Regions from separate parts of the Streptomyces sp. NPDC005820 genome, predicted to be linked through region 3. Evidence: riboswitches for the same ligand, from Rfam matches in the RefSeq annotation. Region 3 holds a riboswitch; each other region holds the start of a gene.
The links. A riboswitch is a leader RNA that binds a small molecule or an ion and turns the genes downstream of it on or off. The one in region 3 is predicted to bind S-adenosylmethionine.
Positions count from the first base shown of each region.

Region 1: it holds a riboswitch for S-adenosylmethionine, as region 3 does, so the genes downstream of both, ABZ464_RS01220 (aminotransferase class V-fold PLP-dependent enzyme) here and thrC (threonine synthase) in region 3, are expected to answer to the same signal.
Region 2: it holds a riboswitch for S-adenosylmethionine, as region 3 does, so the genes downstream of both, ABZ464_RS33925 (putative leader peptide) here and thrC (threonine synthase) in region 3, are expected to answer to the same signal.

Region 1 is NZ_JBEXXE010000001.1:266,163-270,099, forward strand. Features, by position in the region: gene ABZ464_RS01210 (rhomboid family intramembrane serine protease) at 1-48, shown strand, start outside; gene ABZ464_RS01215 (Lrp/AsnC ligand binding domain-containing protein) at 45-326, shown strand; gene ABZ464_RS01220 (aminotransferase class V-fold PLP-dependent enzyme) at 361-1,731, opposite strand; SAM riboswitch class IV at 1,928-2,044, opposite strand; gene trpD (anthranilate phosphoribosyltransferase) at 2,123-3,187, opposite strand; gene ABZ464_RS01230 (cytochrome bc complex cytochrome b subunit) at 3,297-3,937, opposite strand, start outside.
Region 2 is NZ_JBEXXE010000032.1:115,154-119,090, reverse strand. Features, by position in the region: gene ABZ464_RS33935 (LLM class F420-dependent oxidoreductase) at 1-588, shown strand, start outside; gene ABZ464_RS33930 (DUF1684 domain-containing protein) at 661-1,485, shown strand; SAM riboswitch class IV at 1,575-1,688, shown strand; gene ABZ464_RS33925 (putative leader peptide) at 1,724-1,840, shown strand; gene ABZ464_RS33920 (ABC transporter substrate-binding protein) at 2,039-3,658, shown strand; gene ABZ464_RS33915 (ABC transporter permease) at 3,662-3,937, shown strand, end outside.
Region 3 is NZ_JBEXXE010000007.1:142,218-146,154, reverse strand. Features, by position in the region: gene ABZ464_RS10920 (MoaD/ThiS family protein) at 333-608, opposite strand; gene thrC (threonine synthase) at 654-1,934, opposite strand; SAM riboswitch class I at 1,953-2,091, opposite strand; gene ABZ464_RS10910 (glucosyl-3-phosphoglycerate synthase) at 2,228-3,172, shown strand; gene ABZ464_RS10905 (trehalose-6-phosphate synthase) at 3,289-3,937, shown strand, end outside.

The DNA of each region.
Region 1 (3,937 bases), on a different contig from region 3:
GTGAGGGCCGCCCCAGCTCCGGCCCCCGAGGGAGAGAACCAGCCGTGATCACCGCGATCGTCCTCATCAAGACCAGCGTGGACCGGATCCCCGAGATCGCGGAGCGGATCGCCGCGCTGGATTCCGTGAGCGAGGTGTTCTCCGTGACCGGGACGTACGACCTGATCGCCATGGTCCGGGTGCAGCAGCACGAGGACCTCGCGGAGGTCATCCCGGGCAGCATCAGCAAGATTCCCGGCGTCGAGGCCACGGACACCCACGTGGCGTTCCGTACGTACTCCCAGCACGACCTGGAGGCGGCGTTCGCGATCGGCCTGGACTCCTGACCGGCCGCATCACCGCCTCCGGGGGCGAAACCTTCTAGACCGCCGGGACGCAGCGGCCGTCCTCCGTGCGGTACGTCCACTTCGGGCCCTCGGTCACCAGTTCGCGGACGGCCGCGACGAAACGGTCCACGTGCTCGTCGGGGGTGCCCGCGCCGAAGCTCACCCGGATGGCGTTGAGGGACTTCTCGCCCGGGGCCGCCTCGGGCGCGCCGCACTCGCCCTGGGTCTCGGGGGCGGCGCCCAGCAGGGTGCGGACCAGGGGGTGGGCGCAGAAGAGGCCGTCGCGGACCCCGATGCCGTACTCGGCGGAGAGGGCCGCGGCGAAGTGGGAGCTGTTCCAGCCCTCGACCACGAAGGAGATCACGCCGACCCGCGGGGCGTCGTCGCCGAACAGGGACAGGATCCTGACCTGCGGGACCTCGGCGAGGCCCGTGCGGACCCGGGTGATCAGGTGCTGCTCACGGGCGACCAAGGTGTCGAAACCGGCCTCGGTGAGGGCCTTGCAGGCCGAGGCGATGGAGTAGGCGCCGATGACGTTCGGGGACCCGGCCTCGTGGCGGGCCGCGGTCTCGTGCCACTCCACATCCACTCCCCCGTCCTCGCGCCGGGTGACCTTGCGGCTGGCGCCGCCGCCCGCGAGGTAGGGGTCGGCGGCCCGGAGCCAGTCGGCGCGGCCGGCCAGAACGCCGGAGCCGAAGGGGGCGTACAGCTTGTGGCCGGAGAAGGCGATCCAGTCGACGTCCAGGTCGCGGACGGACACCGGGTGGTGCGGGGCGAGCTGGGCGGCGTCCAGGACGATCCGGGCGCCGTGCGCGTGGGCGGCGGCCGCGAGCTCCCGTACGGGCCACAGCTCGCCGGTGACGTTCGAGGCGCCGGTGACACAGACCAGGGCCGGGCCGTGGGGGTCGCGGGCGGCGAGAGCGCGCTCCAGGGTCTCCACGGCCTGCCGCGGGGTGCGCGGGGCGTCGAGGTAGGTGACCCGGGCCTCCCGCCAGGGCAGCAGACTCGCGTGGTGCTCGGTCTCGAAGACGAAGACCTGGCAGTCGGCGGGGAGGGCGGCGGCCAGCAGGTTGAGGGAGTCGGTGGTGGAGCGGGTGAAGACCAGCTGGTCGTCGGCGCGGCAGTCCAGGAACTCGGCGACCGTGCGGCGGGCGTTCTCGAAGAGGTCCGTGGAGAGCTGGGAGAGGTAGCCGGCGCCGCGGTGGACGCTGCCGTAGTACGGGGCGTAGGCCGCCACGTCGTCCCAGACGCGCTGGAGGGCGGGGGCGCTGGCGGCGTAGTCGAGCGCCGCGTAGGTGACCTCGCCGCCGGTGACGAGCGGGACGGTGACATCCCGGCCCAGAACGGGCAGCTCCTGCGAAAGGTTGCAAACGGTACGGGCGGCGGCAGCGGTGGAGACAGACATGGCGAACTCCTGTGAGAGGCAGGCGCGGGGGTTTGGGGGCAAGCCCCCAAAAAAGTCACAGCACCGCGCCGGACGATGCGTCGACGGCACGGGAAGAGGTGAAAGGGGTATGCGGAGGCGGGGCTCGGCGCCCTATCGCATTCGCTTGCTCACAGAAGGCTCCCTCGACGACCAGGACCCCTGGTGTTCCGCGAGGGGTCCGCGCTTGCCGTGGACCTCGCTGCCCACGGCCTGGTCTTCACCCGGGGCACCCCGCCACGGACGGAGGGTTGCCGGACAGTCGGCCGGGGCCTCATGACTGTCACTCATGACCTGGTACAGGAACGTACGGGAAGTGATCGCGGTCCCGCAACTCGTGTCCGAATGACGGGACCGCCGACCCATGGCGTGGCTAGACGTGCGTGGCCGCGACCCAGCGGTCCAGGGCCTGCTTGGCCGCGCCCGAGTCGATGGACTCGGCCGCGCGGTCCATGCCCGCGCGGATCTGCTCCGCGAGGGTGCCCGGGCCCGGGTCCAGGGCGACCAGGGCGGCCGCCGAGTTCAGCAGGACCGCGTCCCGCACGGGGCCCTGCTCGCCGTCCAGCAGGCGGCGGGCGACCTCCGCGTTGTACGACGGGTCGCCGCCCCGCAAGGCCTCCACCGGCACCAGCTCGATGCCGACGTCCCGCGGGTCGAAGACCTCCTCGGTGACCTTGCCGTCGCGCACCACCCACACCCGGGAGGTGGCCGTGGTGGTCAGCTCGTCGAGGCCGTCGTCGCCCCGGAACACCAGGGAGGAGTGGCCGCGCTCGGCGAAGACACCCGCGACGACCGGCGCCATGCGCGGGTCCGCGACCCCGACCGCCTGGGCGCGCACCCGGGCCGGGTTGGTCAGCGGGCCGAGGATGTTGAACACCGTGCGGATGCCCAACTGGCCGCGCGCGGCGCCCGCGTGACGCAGCGCCGGATGGAACTTGATCGCGAAGCAGAAGGTGATCCCGGCCTCCCGGGCCACCTCCGCCACCCGCGCCGGGGTCAGCTCCAGATTGACGCCGAGCTTCTCCAGCACGTCCGAGGCGCCGGAGGCGGAGGACGCGGCCCGGTTGCCGTGCTTGACGACGGTGGCACCCGCGCCGGCGACGACGATCGCCGACATGGTGGAGATGTTGACGGTCTTGGCGCCGTCGCCGCCGGTGCCGACGATGTCGACGGTCCGGCCCGGCACCTCGATCGTGTTGGCGTGCGCGTACATGGTCCGGACGAGCCCGTTGATCTCCTCGACGGTCTCGCCCTTGGCCCGCAGCGCCACCACGAACCCGGCGATCTGCGCGTCCGTCGCCTCCCCGCGCATGATCCGGTCCATCGCCCAGGCGGTGGCGTCGGCGCTCTGGTCACGGCCGTACAGCAGGGCGTTCAGCACGTCGGGCCAGGAACGGCCCGCCGCGGTGTCGCCTCCAGCGGGGGTCACAGCGCTCATAGCCGCTCCTGGGTGTCGTAGAACCACGTGAGGCCACCTTATCCAGCTCAGGACACGGCGAAGGGCCCCGTCCGAACACCGGACGGGGCCCTTCTGTGGCGACAGTGGATCAGTGGTGGCCGTGGCCGCTCGTGATCTCCTTGTACTCCTCGACGGTCGGCTTCGGGATCTGCTGGTCCTCGCCGAAGTACGCGCCGCTGATCTTGGCGCGCAGCTTCTCGGACCGCTTGATCTTGCGCTCGACGCCGTTCTCGTCGACCGCCGGGCCGATCGCGGCCGGCTCGTACTGCTCGTGCGCCGTGATGGTGTGGAGCTGCTCCTGGCTGAGCGGCTCGTGGACCTCGATGAACTCACCGTGCGGCAGGCGCTTGATGGTGCCGGTCTCGCGACCGTGCAGCACCTTGTCCCTGTCCCGGCGCTGCAGGCCGAGGCAGATGCGCTTGGTGAGGATGTACGCGATGACCGGTCCGACGAAGAAGAAGATCCGGACGAACCAGGTGATCGAGTTGATCGACAGGTGGAAGTGGGTGGCCCACAGGTCGTTGCCACCGCCGACCAGCGTGATCATGTACATCGTGACCCAGGCGACGCCCAGCGCGGTGCGCGTGGGGGCGTTGCGCGGACGGTCCAGGATGTGGTGCTCGCGCTTGTCGCCGGTGATCCACGACTCGATGAACGGGTACAGCGCCATCGCCACGAGGACGACACCGAACAGCGTCAGCGGGATGAACACGCCCAGGACCAGCGTGT
Region 2 (3,937 bases), on a different contig from region 3:
CCCATCGCCCGGCTGCGCGAATTCCTCACCGCGCTACGGCAGTTGACCGAGACCGGCACGGCCGACTTCCACGGCGAGCTGCTCACCGCCACCACACCGATCCCGGCGCGGGTACCGGGCGCCGAGAGCGGTGTGCCCCTGCTGGTTGCCGCGATGGGGCCGCAGGCTCTGCGGGCAAGCGGTGAACTCGCGGACGGGATCCTGCCCTATCTGGCGGGACCGCGCGCCCTGGCGGACCACATCGTGCCCACGCTGACCGCCGCGGCCGAGGCCGCAGGCCGCCCCGCGCCCAGGATCGTGGCCCTGGTGCCCGGCGTGGTCACCGACGACGTCGACGCGGTGCGGGCGAAGGCCACTGAGAGCCTTGCCTTCTACGAACAGATCCAGTCCTACGCGCGGGTCATCGAACTCTCCGGCGGCCGGCGGGCCGCCGACCTGGCCGTGATCGGCGACGAGAAGGCGGTCGAGGCCGAGGTACGCCGTTACCGCGATGCCGGCGCCACCGAGGTCGTGTTCTCGGCCACCGAGATCGCGGGAGAAGCCGATCGTCGACGGACCTGGCGACTCCTCGGCGAACTGGCCGGCTGAGTACACCCGTCGACTCGACACCCCCCTGCATCCCCGTCCCCGAAGGCATTCCCCGCACAAAGGAGATTCCCCATGACCACCGAGGCCACCACCACAGACCTCCACGCCTTCACCGAGACCTGGCGGGAGTGGTACCGCACCCAGGAGGCCCGGCTCGCCGCCCCGCACGGGTTCCTGGCGATCACCGGCCTGCACTGGCTCGACGACCGGCCCCAGCGCTTCCCGGACGCGCCCGGCTCGTGGCACACCGGCCCCGAAGGCGTCGTCGTAGACCTCGACGAGGGCGAGGAGCTGGTCGTCGACGGGACGCCGGTGCGCGGCGAGCACCGCTTCGGCGTGCTTCCCGAGCGCGGCGGCGTCGACGCCGTCTGGGGAGACGCCGTCATCGAGGTCGCCAAGCGCGGCGGCCAGGACATCGTGCGCCCCCGGCACCCGGACGCGCCGCTGCGCACGGCTTTCACCGGCACGCCCGCCTACGCCCCCGACCCGCGCTGGGCGGTAACTGGCCGGTACATCCCCTTCGATACACCGCGGCCGACCACCGTGGGCGCCGCGGTCGAGGGCCTTGAGCATGTGTACGACGCTCCGGGGAGGGTCGAGTTCGAGCTCGACGGGCGCCCGCTGTCGCTTACCGCGTTCCCCGGCCACGGTGCGGGCCGGCTGATGGTGCTGTTCACCGACGCGACCTCCGGGGTCACCACCTACGCCGCCAACCGGGCCCTGGCCCTCGAACCACCCGCCGCCGACGGTACAGTCGTCCTGGACTTCAACCGCGCCGCGAACCTACCGTGCGCCTACACGGACCTGGCAACCTGCCCGCTGCCTCCGGCCGAGAACCGGCTGCCGGTGGCGATCGAGGCCGGTCAGAAGATCCCCCGCGAGCGCGGCGGCTCCTGAGCGGGACGCACGCTGGCCCCGGACTCCCCTGACGAGGCGTCCTTTTGCGCCATTGACGTACGACAAGACCGCTCCGTACGATCACGAACGGCATTGAGTGTCAGCGTCAAGCCCTGGCTCGCTGACCGGCAACCCTCCCGCGCGGTGGGGTGCTCCAGGTGAAAGCCCGGCGGGATCACCGACGATCTCCGCAAGCGCGTGGCCCCGTGACCGGGGCCGGATCAGGTGGAGGACCGATATGCGGCACGGTGGTGACCTCAGCGCCCGCTACGCCGGCGCCACCGTGTTCTCCCGGCTCTCGCGTCGGCGCCACATCGACCTCAAGCGTTCGACCAGCTGTCTCTGTCAGGTCTGACGGCCCTTTTCGCCGCTGGTCGCAGTCCCGAAGCAGTCCTCGCCGCTTCCGTCTGCCCCTGACTCCCTCCTTTCCCTGATCCCTGTCTGCACAGCGCTCCCCCGACGTCGGCATCACGCCGATCGGGGCCGCACGCCCACGCACGGCCATGTCCCGTACCAGCGCCGTGCCTGGTGACACGAGTAGGAGAAGCCCTCCGTGATCGCACTTCCCCATGTCAGAACCTCTCGGTGGGCGGCGCTGACCGCCCTTGTAACCACCAGCGCCCTGCTGACCGCCTGCGGATCGGGCGGCGGCGACACGGGCAGCGGAACCGGGCAGCCCAAGTCCGGCGGCACCCTGACCTTCGCGGTGGGTTCGGACGCCGGCTGCGTGGATCCGCAGCAGGTCGCCAGCAACGAGACCATCTACTCGGTGCGCCAGCTCGTGGACTCCCTGACGGACCAGGACCCGAGGACCGGCAAGATAGTGCCGTGGCTGGCGAAGAGCTGGGACATCAGCTCCGATGCCACGGCGTTCACCTTCCATCTACGCTCGGGCGTCACCTTCAGCGACGGCTCGAAACTGACCGCGCAGGTGGTCAAGGACAACTTCGACGCGGTGCCGAAGCTCGGCGCCCTGGGGACGCTCGCCGAGGGCTATCTGAGCGGCGTCAAGAGCACCACGGTGGTCGACCCGCTCACCGTCAAGGTGACCTTCAGCCAGCCCAACGCCCAGTTTCTGCAGGCCACTTCGACCCACTCGCTGGGGATCGAGTCGTCGGCGAGCGTGAAGAAGACCCCGCAGCAGAAGTGCAGTGACGGGGTGATCGGGTCCGGGCCCTTCGTGCTGAAGCAGTACGTGCAGAACCAGTCGATCACCCTGGCCAAGCGTGCGGGATACGCGTGGGGTTCCTCGCGGTGGAGCAAGGAGGGCGAGGCGTACCTGGACAAGCTGGTGTTCAAGGTCGTGCCGGAGGCGGGTGTGCGGGCCGGCAGCCTGCAGTCTGGCCAGGTCGACGCCGTCTCCAGCGTCGGCAAGGCCAACGAGGCGGCCCTCAAGGGCGGCCAAGTCACCCTCCAGCGACGGGCCAACCCCGGCGTCGTGTTCGGTCTCGGCCTCAACAACTCACGGCCGCTACTCAAGGGCGCCAAGGTGCGCCAGGCGATCCTGTACGCCATTGACCGGCAGCAGATCGCCGACACCGTCTTCCCGACCGGCACGCAGCCGGCCACCAGCGTCCTCGCGCACACCACACCCGACTACACCGACCTCACCTCCGGCCTGACCTTCGACGCCGCCAAGGCCAAGTCCCTGCTGGACGGGGCCGGCTGGAAGACCGGAAGCGACGGCATCCGCGCCAAGGACGGCAAGAAGCTCAGCCTGACCATCAAGTGGCTCCCCAACGCGGCCACCAACCAGCCCGCCCTGGAGCTGATCCAGCAGCAGCTCAAGGCCGTCGGTGTCGACGTGACCCTCAAGCAGCTCCAGATCACACAGTTCGCCCCAACCCTCCAGTCGGGTGACTACGACGCGGTGTGGGGCAACGTGACCCGCGCCGACCCCGACATCCTGCGCAGCTCCTTCTCCACCAAGCTGGCCAACTTCTACCGCCTGCCCGTCAGTTCCCTCGACACCGCGCTGTCCGAGCAGGCCGCGACCGTCGACGCCGCCCAGCGCAGTCAACTGGTCACCCGGGCACAGCAGTTGATCGTGCAGAACGCCCACTACGTGCCGGTGGTGGAGCTCCAGACCCAGCTGGGCGTGGCGAAGAAGGTGCACGACCTGAACTTCGACGCCTCCAGCCGGATCCAACTGCACGACACCTGGATCGGCTAGCGCATGCGCCGCTATGTGATCAAACGGCTGGCCCAGGCGGTCGGGGTGCTGTGGGCGGCCTACACGGTCTCGTTCCTGGTGCTGGACTATCTGCCGGGCGACCCGGTCACGGCGATGGCCGGCGCCGGTATGGACTCGGGGCAGGTCGACCCGAAGCAGATCGCGGCCCTGCGGCACGAGTACGGCTTCGACAAACCGGTGCTGGTGCAGTACGCCGAGTACCTCGGCCGGGCGGTGCGCGGGGACTTCGGCGACGCGGTCTCCACCGGTCGGCCGGTG
Region 3 (3,937 bases):
CTGTCCAACTGCCCTCTGCAACAGGTCACTTGGACGAGAATTCTGGACGCACGCGATCCGGAATGTGGCGAGAATTCGCCAGAATTCAGGGCAAGTCGGGCCCCGCAAAAGCCACAAATGCCACGCAAGAGGTGCGCACTTTGGCTACTTCTTGTCGGGCGTCAGGCAGAAATCAAAGATTCCGGATCAGGTTTCGCGACCCGGTTCCCCAACTGTACCGCGCTCAACCACACTGAATTGCCCCCTCCGCTTCTCTCACGGAGGGGGCAATTCGATGAACAATCGGTAATCACTGTTACCGACGGTTACTACCGGTGGGTACTGACCGAAGGTCAGCCGCCGGCGACGGCCGGGATGATCGACACGCCCGCCCCGTCCGGGGTCGCCGTCTCCAGGCCCTGCTCGAACCGGACGTCGTCGTCGTTGACGTACACGTTCACGAACCGGCGCAGCTTGCCCTGGTCGTCCAGGACGCGCGCGGCGATCCCGGTGTGGTTCTTCTCCAGGTCGGCGATGACCTCGCCGAGGGTGGCGCCTTCGGCGGCGACCTCGGCGGCACCGCCGGTGTAGGTGCGCAGGATGGTGGGGATGCGGACGTTGACGCTCACGATGTGACCTCCGGTCAGGTGCATGCTTTCAAGGGCGCGGGGGAACTACGCGAGCCCAGCCTCGTGGAAGGACTCGAGGCTGGGGCGGATCGTCGCGGTGAGCCCGGTCCCGGCCACCGCGTCCAGCGTCTTCAGACCATCACCGGTGTTCAGCACGACGGTCGTCTTCGTGGGGTCCAGCAGACCGTTCTCGATCAGCTTCTTCGTGACGCCGACGGTCACCCCGCCGGCGGTCTCCGCGAAGATCCCCTCGGTCCGGGCGAGGATCCTGATCGCCTCGACGACCTGCTCGTCGGTCACGTCCTCCACCGCACCGCCCGTGCGGCGCGCGATGTCGAGGACGTACGGACCGTCCGCCGGGTTGCCGATCGCCAGCGACTTGGCGATGGTGTTCGGCTTCTGCGGGCGGACCACGTCGTGCCCGGCCTTGAAGGCCACCGACACCGGCGAGCAGCCCTCCGCCTGCGCGCCGAAGATCTTGTACGGCTTGTCCTCGACGAGCCCGAGCTTGATCAGCTCCTGCAGACCCTTGTCGATCTTCGTGAGCTGGGAGCCGGAGGCGATCGGCACGACCAGCTGGTCGGGAAGCTCCCAGCCGAGCTGCTCGGCGATCTCGTACGCCAGCGTCTTGGAGCCCTCGGCGTAGTACGGCCGCAGGTTGACGTTGACGAAGCCCCAGCCCTCGCCCGCCGGGTCGCCGATGAGCTCGGAGCAGAAGCGGTTGACGTCGTCGTAGTTGCCCTCGATGCCGACGAGCTCACCGCCGTAGATCGCGGCCATGACGACCTTGCCCTGCTCCAGGTCGTGCGGGATGAACACGCAGGAGCGGAAGCCGGCCCGGGCGGCGGCGGCGCCGACGGCACCGGCGAGGTTGCCGGTGGAGGAGCAGCTCAGGGTCGTGTAGCCGAAGGCCCGCGCGGCCTCGACGGCCTGGGCGACGACCCGGTCCTTGAAGGAGTGGGTCGGGTTGCCGGAGTCGTCCTTGACGAACAGCTTGCCGGCCTCGACGCCCAGCTCGCGCGCCAGGTTGTCGGCCTTGACGAGCTTGGTCCAGCCGGGGTTGATGTTGGGCTTGTCGGCCACGTCCGCGGGGACGGGCAGCAGCGGCGCGTAACGCCAGATGTTCGCGGGTCCCGCCTCGATGCGCTTGCGGAGCTCCTCCGGGGCATAGGAGGAGAAGTCGTATGCGATCTCGAGCGGGCCGAAACATTCCTCGCAGGCGAAGACCGGGCCGAGGGGTACGCGGTGCCCGCATTCGCGGCAGCTCAGTGCCGTGGCGGGACCCAGGTCTACGGTGGATTCGGTTGCAACAGTCTGCGCAGCCATGTGAGGCGAGGCCCTTTCTCCTCATCTTCCTCACGACGCATCTCGCCGTGAGACGGATTTGGCACCTTCCCTAGCCGGGAGCCTCGCGTGAACGAGACCGGCTGGAGGGTTGCCGGGGCTTCATCGGGCCGTATCCCTCTGCCCCTCTGGATGAGCGGTATGAAGTTGTGAACGGCGGGCCACCGAGGACATGCGATGGTCATCCGCGTTGTTCAAGACTGTAACCGACAACCTGGACAGTTGAGATAGTCGTCCGAACCGCGAGATGGATCACAGGTGAAGGAGCCGCCCACGTGCTGGAAGAAGTCGAGCGCTGGCTGACTACCCGCTCCTGGACCGCGAGCGATCGCCCGCTGCACCGGATCATGTCCGCCAAACGGTCCTCGGGACAGACGGTCAGTGTCGTCCTGCCCGCGCTCAACGAGGAGGAGACCGTCGGCGACATCGTCGCGGTCATCCGCCATGACCTCATGCAGCAGGTACCGCTCGTCGACGAGCTCGTGGTCGTCGACTCGGGCTCGACCGACCGCACGGCCGAGGTCGCCGCGGCGGCCGGCGCCCGCGTCGTCCACCGCGACGCGATCCTGCCCCGCCTCCCGGCCGTGCCCGGCAAGGGCGAGGTCCTGTGGCGCTCCCTGCTCGTCACGACCGGCGACATCGTCTGCTTCATCGACGCCGACCTGCGGGAGTTCTCCTCGGACTTCGTCTCCGGCATCGTCGGCCCCCTGCTCACCGACCCCGCGGTCGACCTCGTGAAGGGGATGTACGACCGTCCCCTGGGCGGCGCCGCCGGGCAGGGCGGCCGGGTCACCGAGCTGATGGCGCGCCCCCTGCTGAACATGCACTGGCCGCAGCTGGCCGGTTTCGTGCAGCCGCTCGGCGGCGAGTACGCGGCCCGCCGCTCGCTGCTCGAACAACTGCCGTTCCCGGTGGGGTACGGCGTCGAGCTGGGGATGCTGATCGACGCGCTGCACCTGGTGGGCCTCGACGCGCTCGCGCAGGTCGACCTGGGGGTGCGCAAGCACCGTCACCAGGACGGTCAGGCCCTCGGCCGGATGGCGGCGGCGATCTACCGCACCGCCCAGCTCCGCCTGGCCCGCGGTCACCTCGTCCGCCCCTCCCTCACCCAGTTCGAGCGGGGCGCCGACGGCTTCGAGCCGCGTACGTACTCGGTGGACACGGAGGAGCGGCCGCCGATGGCGGAGATCGCGGAGTACCAGTCCCGCAAGGTCGCCTAGCGGGGCCGTGTAACACCGTGGGCAGGTCGTATACAGGTGAATACGGCTGGATACGACCCGCCCACGGAGCGCGACCGTACGTTTGAGCGTTTCCCGACCGGGCTAGGTTGAGGCGTATGGCTTCCACGCACGACACTGCTGCTCGGGGTGCTCAGGTGCTGGTCGCGTCCAATCGCGGCCCGGTCTCCTACACGGTGGGCGAGGACGGCTCGCTGCACTCGAAACGCGGGGGTGGCGGGCTGGTCTCCGGCCTGTCGGCCATCGGCCCCGAGGCGGGCGCCCTGTGGGTGTGCTCGGCGCTGTCCGACGGCGACCGGGAGGCGGTCCGGCGCGGGGTCGGCGAGGAGGGCGTGCGGATGCTGCCCATCCCGGCCGACGTGCACGCGGACGCCTACAACGGCATCGCGAACTCGGTGCTCTGGTTCATCCACCACCTCCTCTACCAGACCCCGCTGGAACCGGCCTTCGACGCGGAGTTCCGGCGCCAGTGGGCGTCGTACGAGATGTACAACCGCGCCTTCGCGGAGGCGCTGGCGCAGGAGGCGGGGCAGGGCGCGGCGGTGCTCGTCCAGGACTACCACCTCTGCCTGGTCCCCGGCATGCTCCGCGGCCTGCGCCCCGACCTGCGCATCGGGCACTTCTCGCACACGCCGTGGGCACCGGTGGACTACTTCGGGCTGCTGCCGCAGGACATCCGTGAGCAGCTGGTCCGGGGCATGCTCGGGGCAGACCGGCTGGGGTTCCTCACCCATCGGTGGGCGGCGG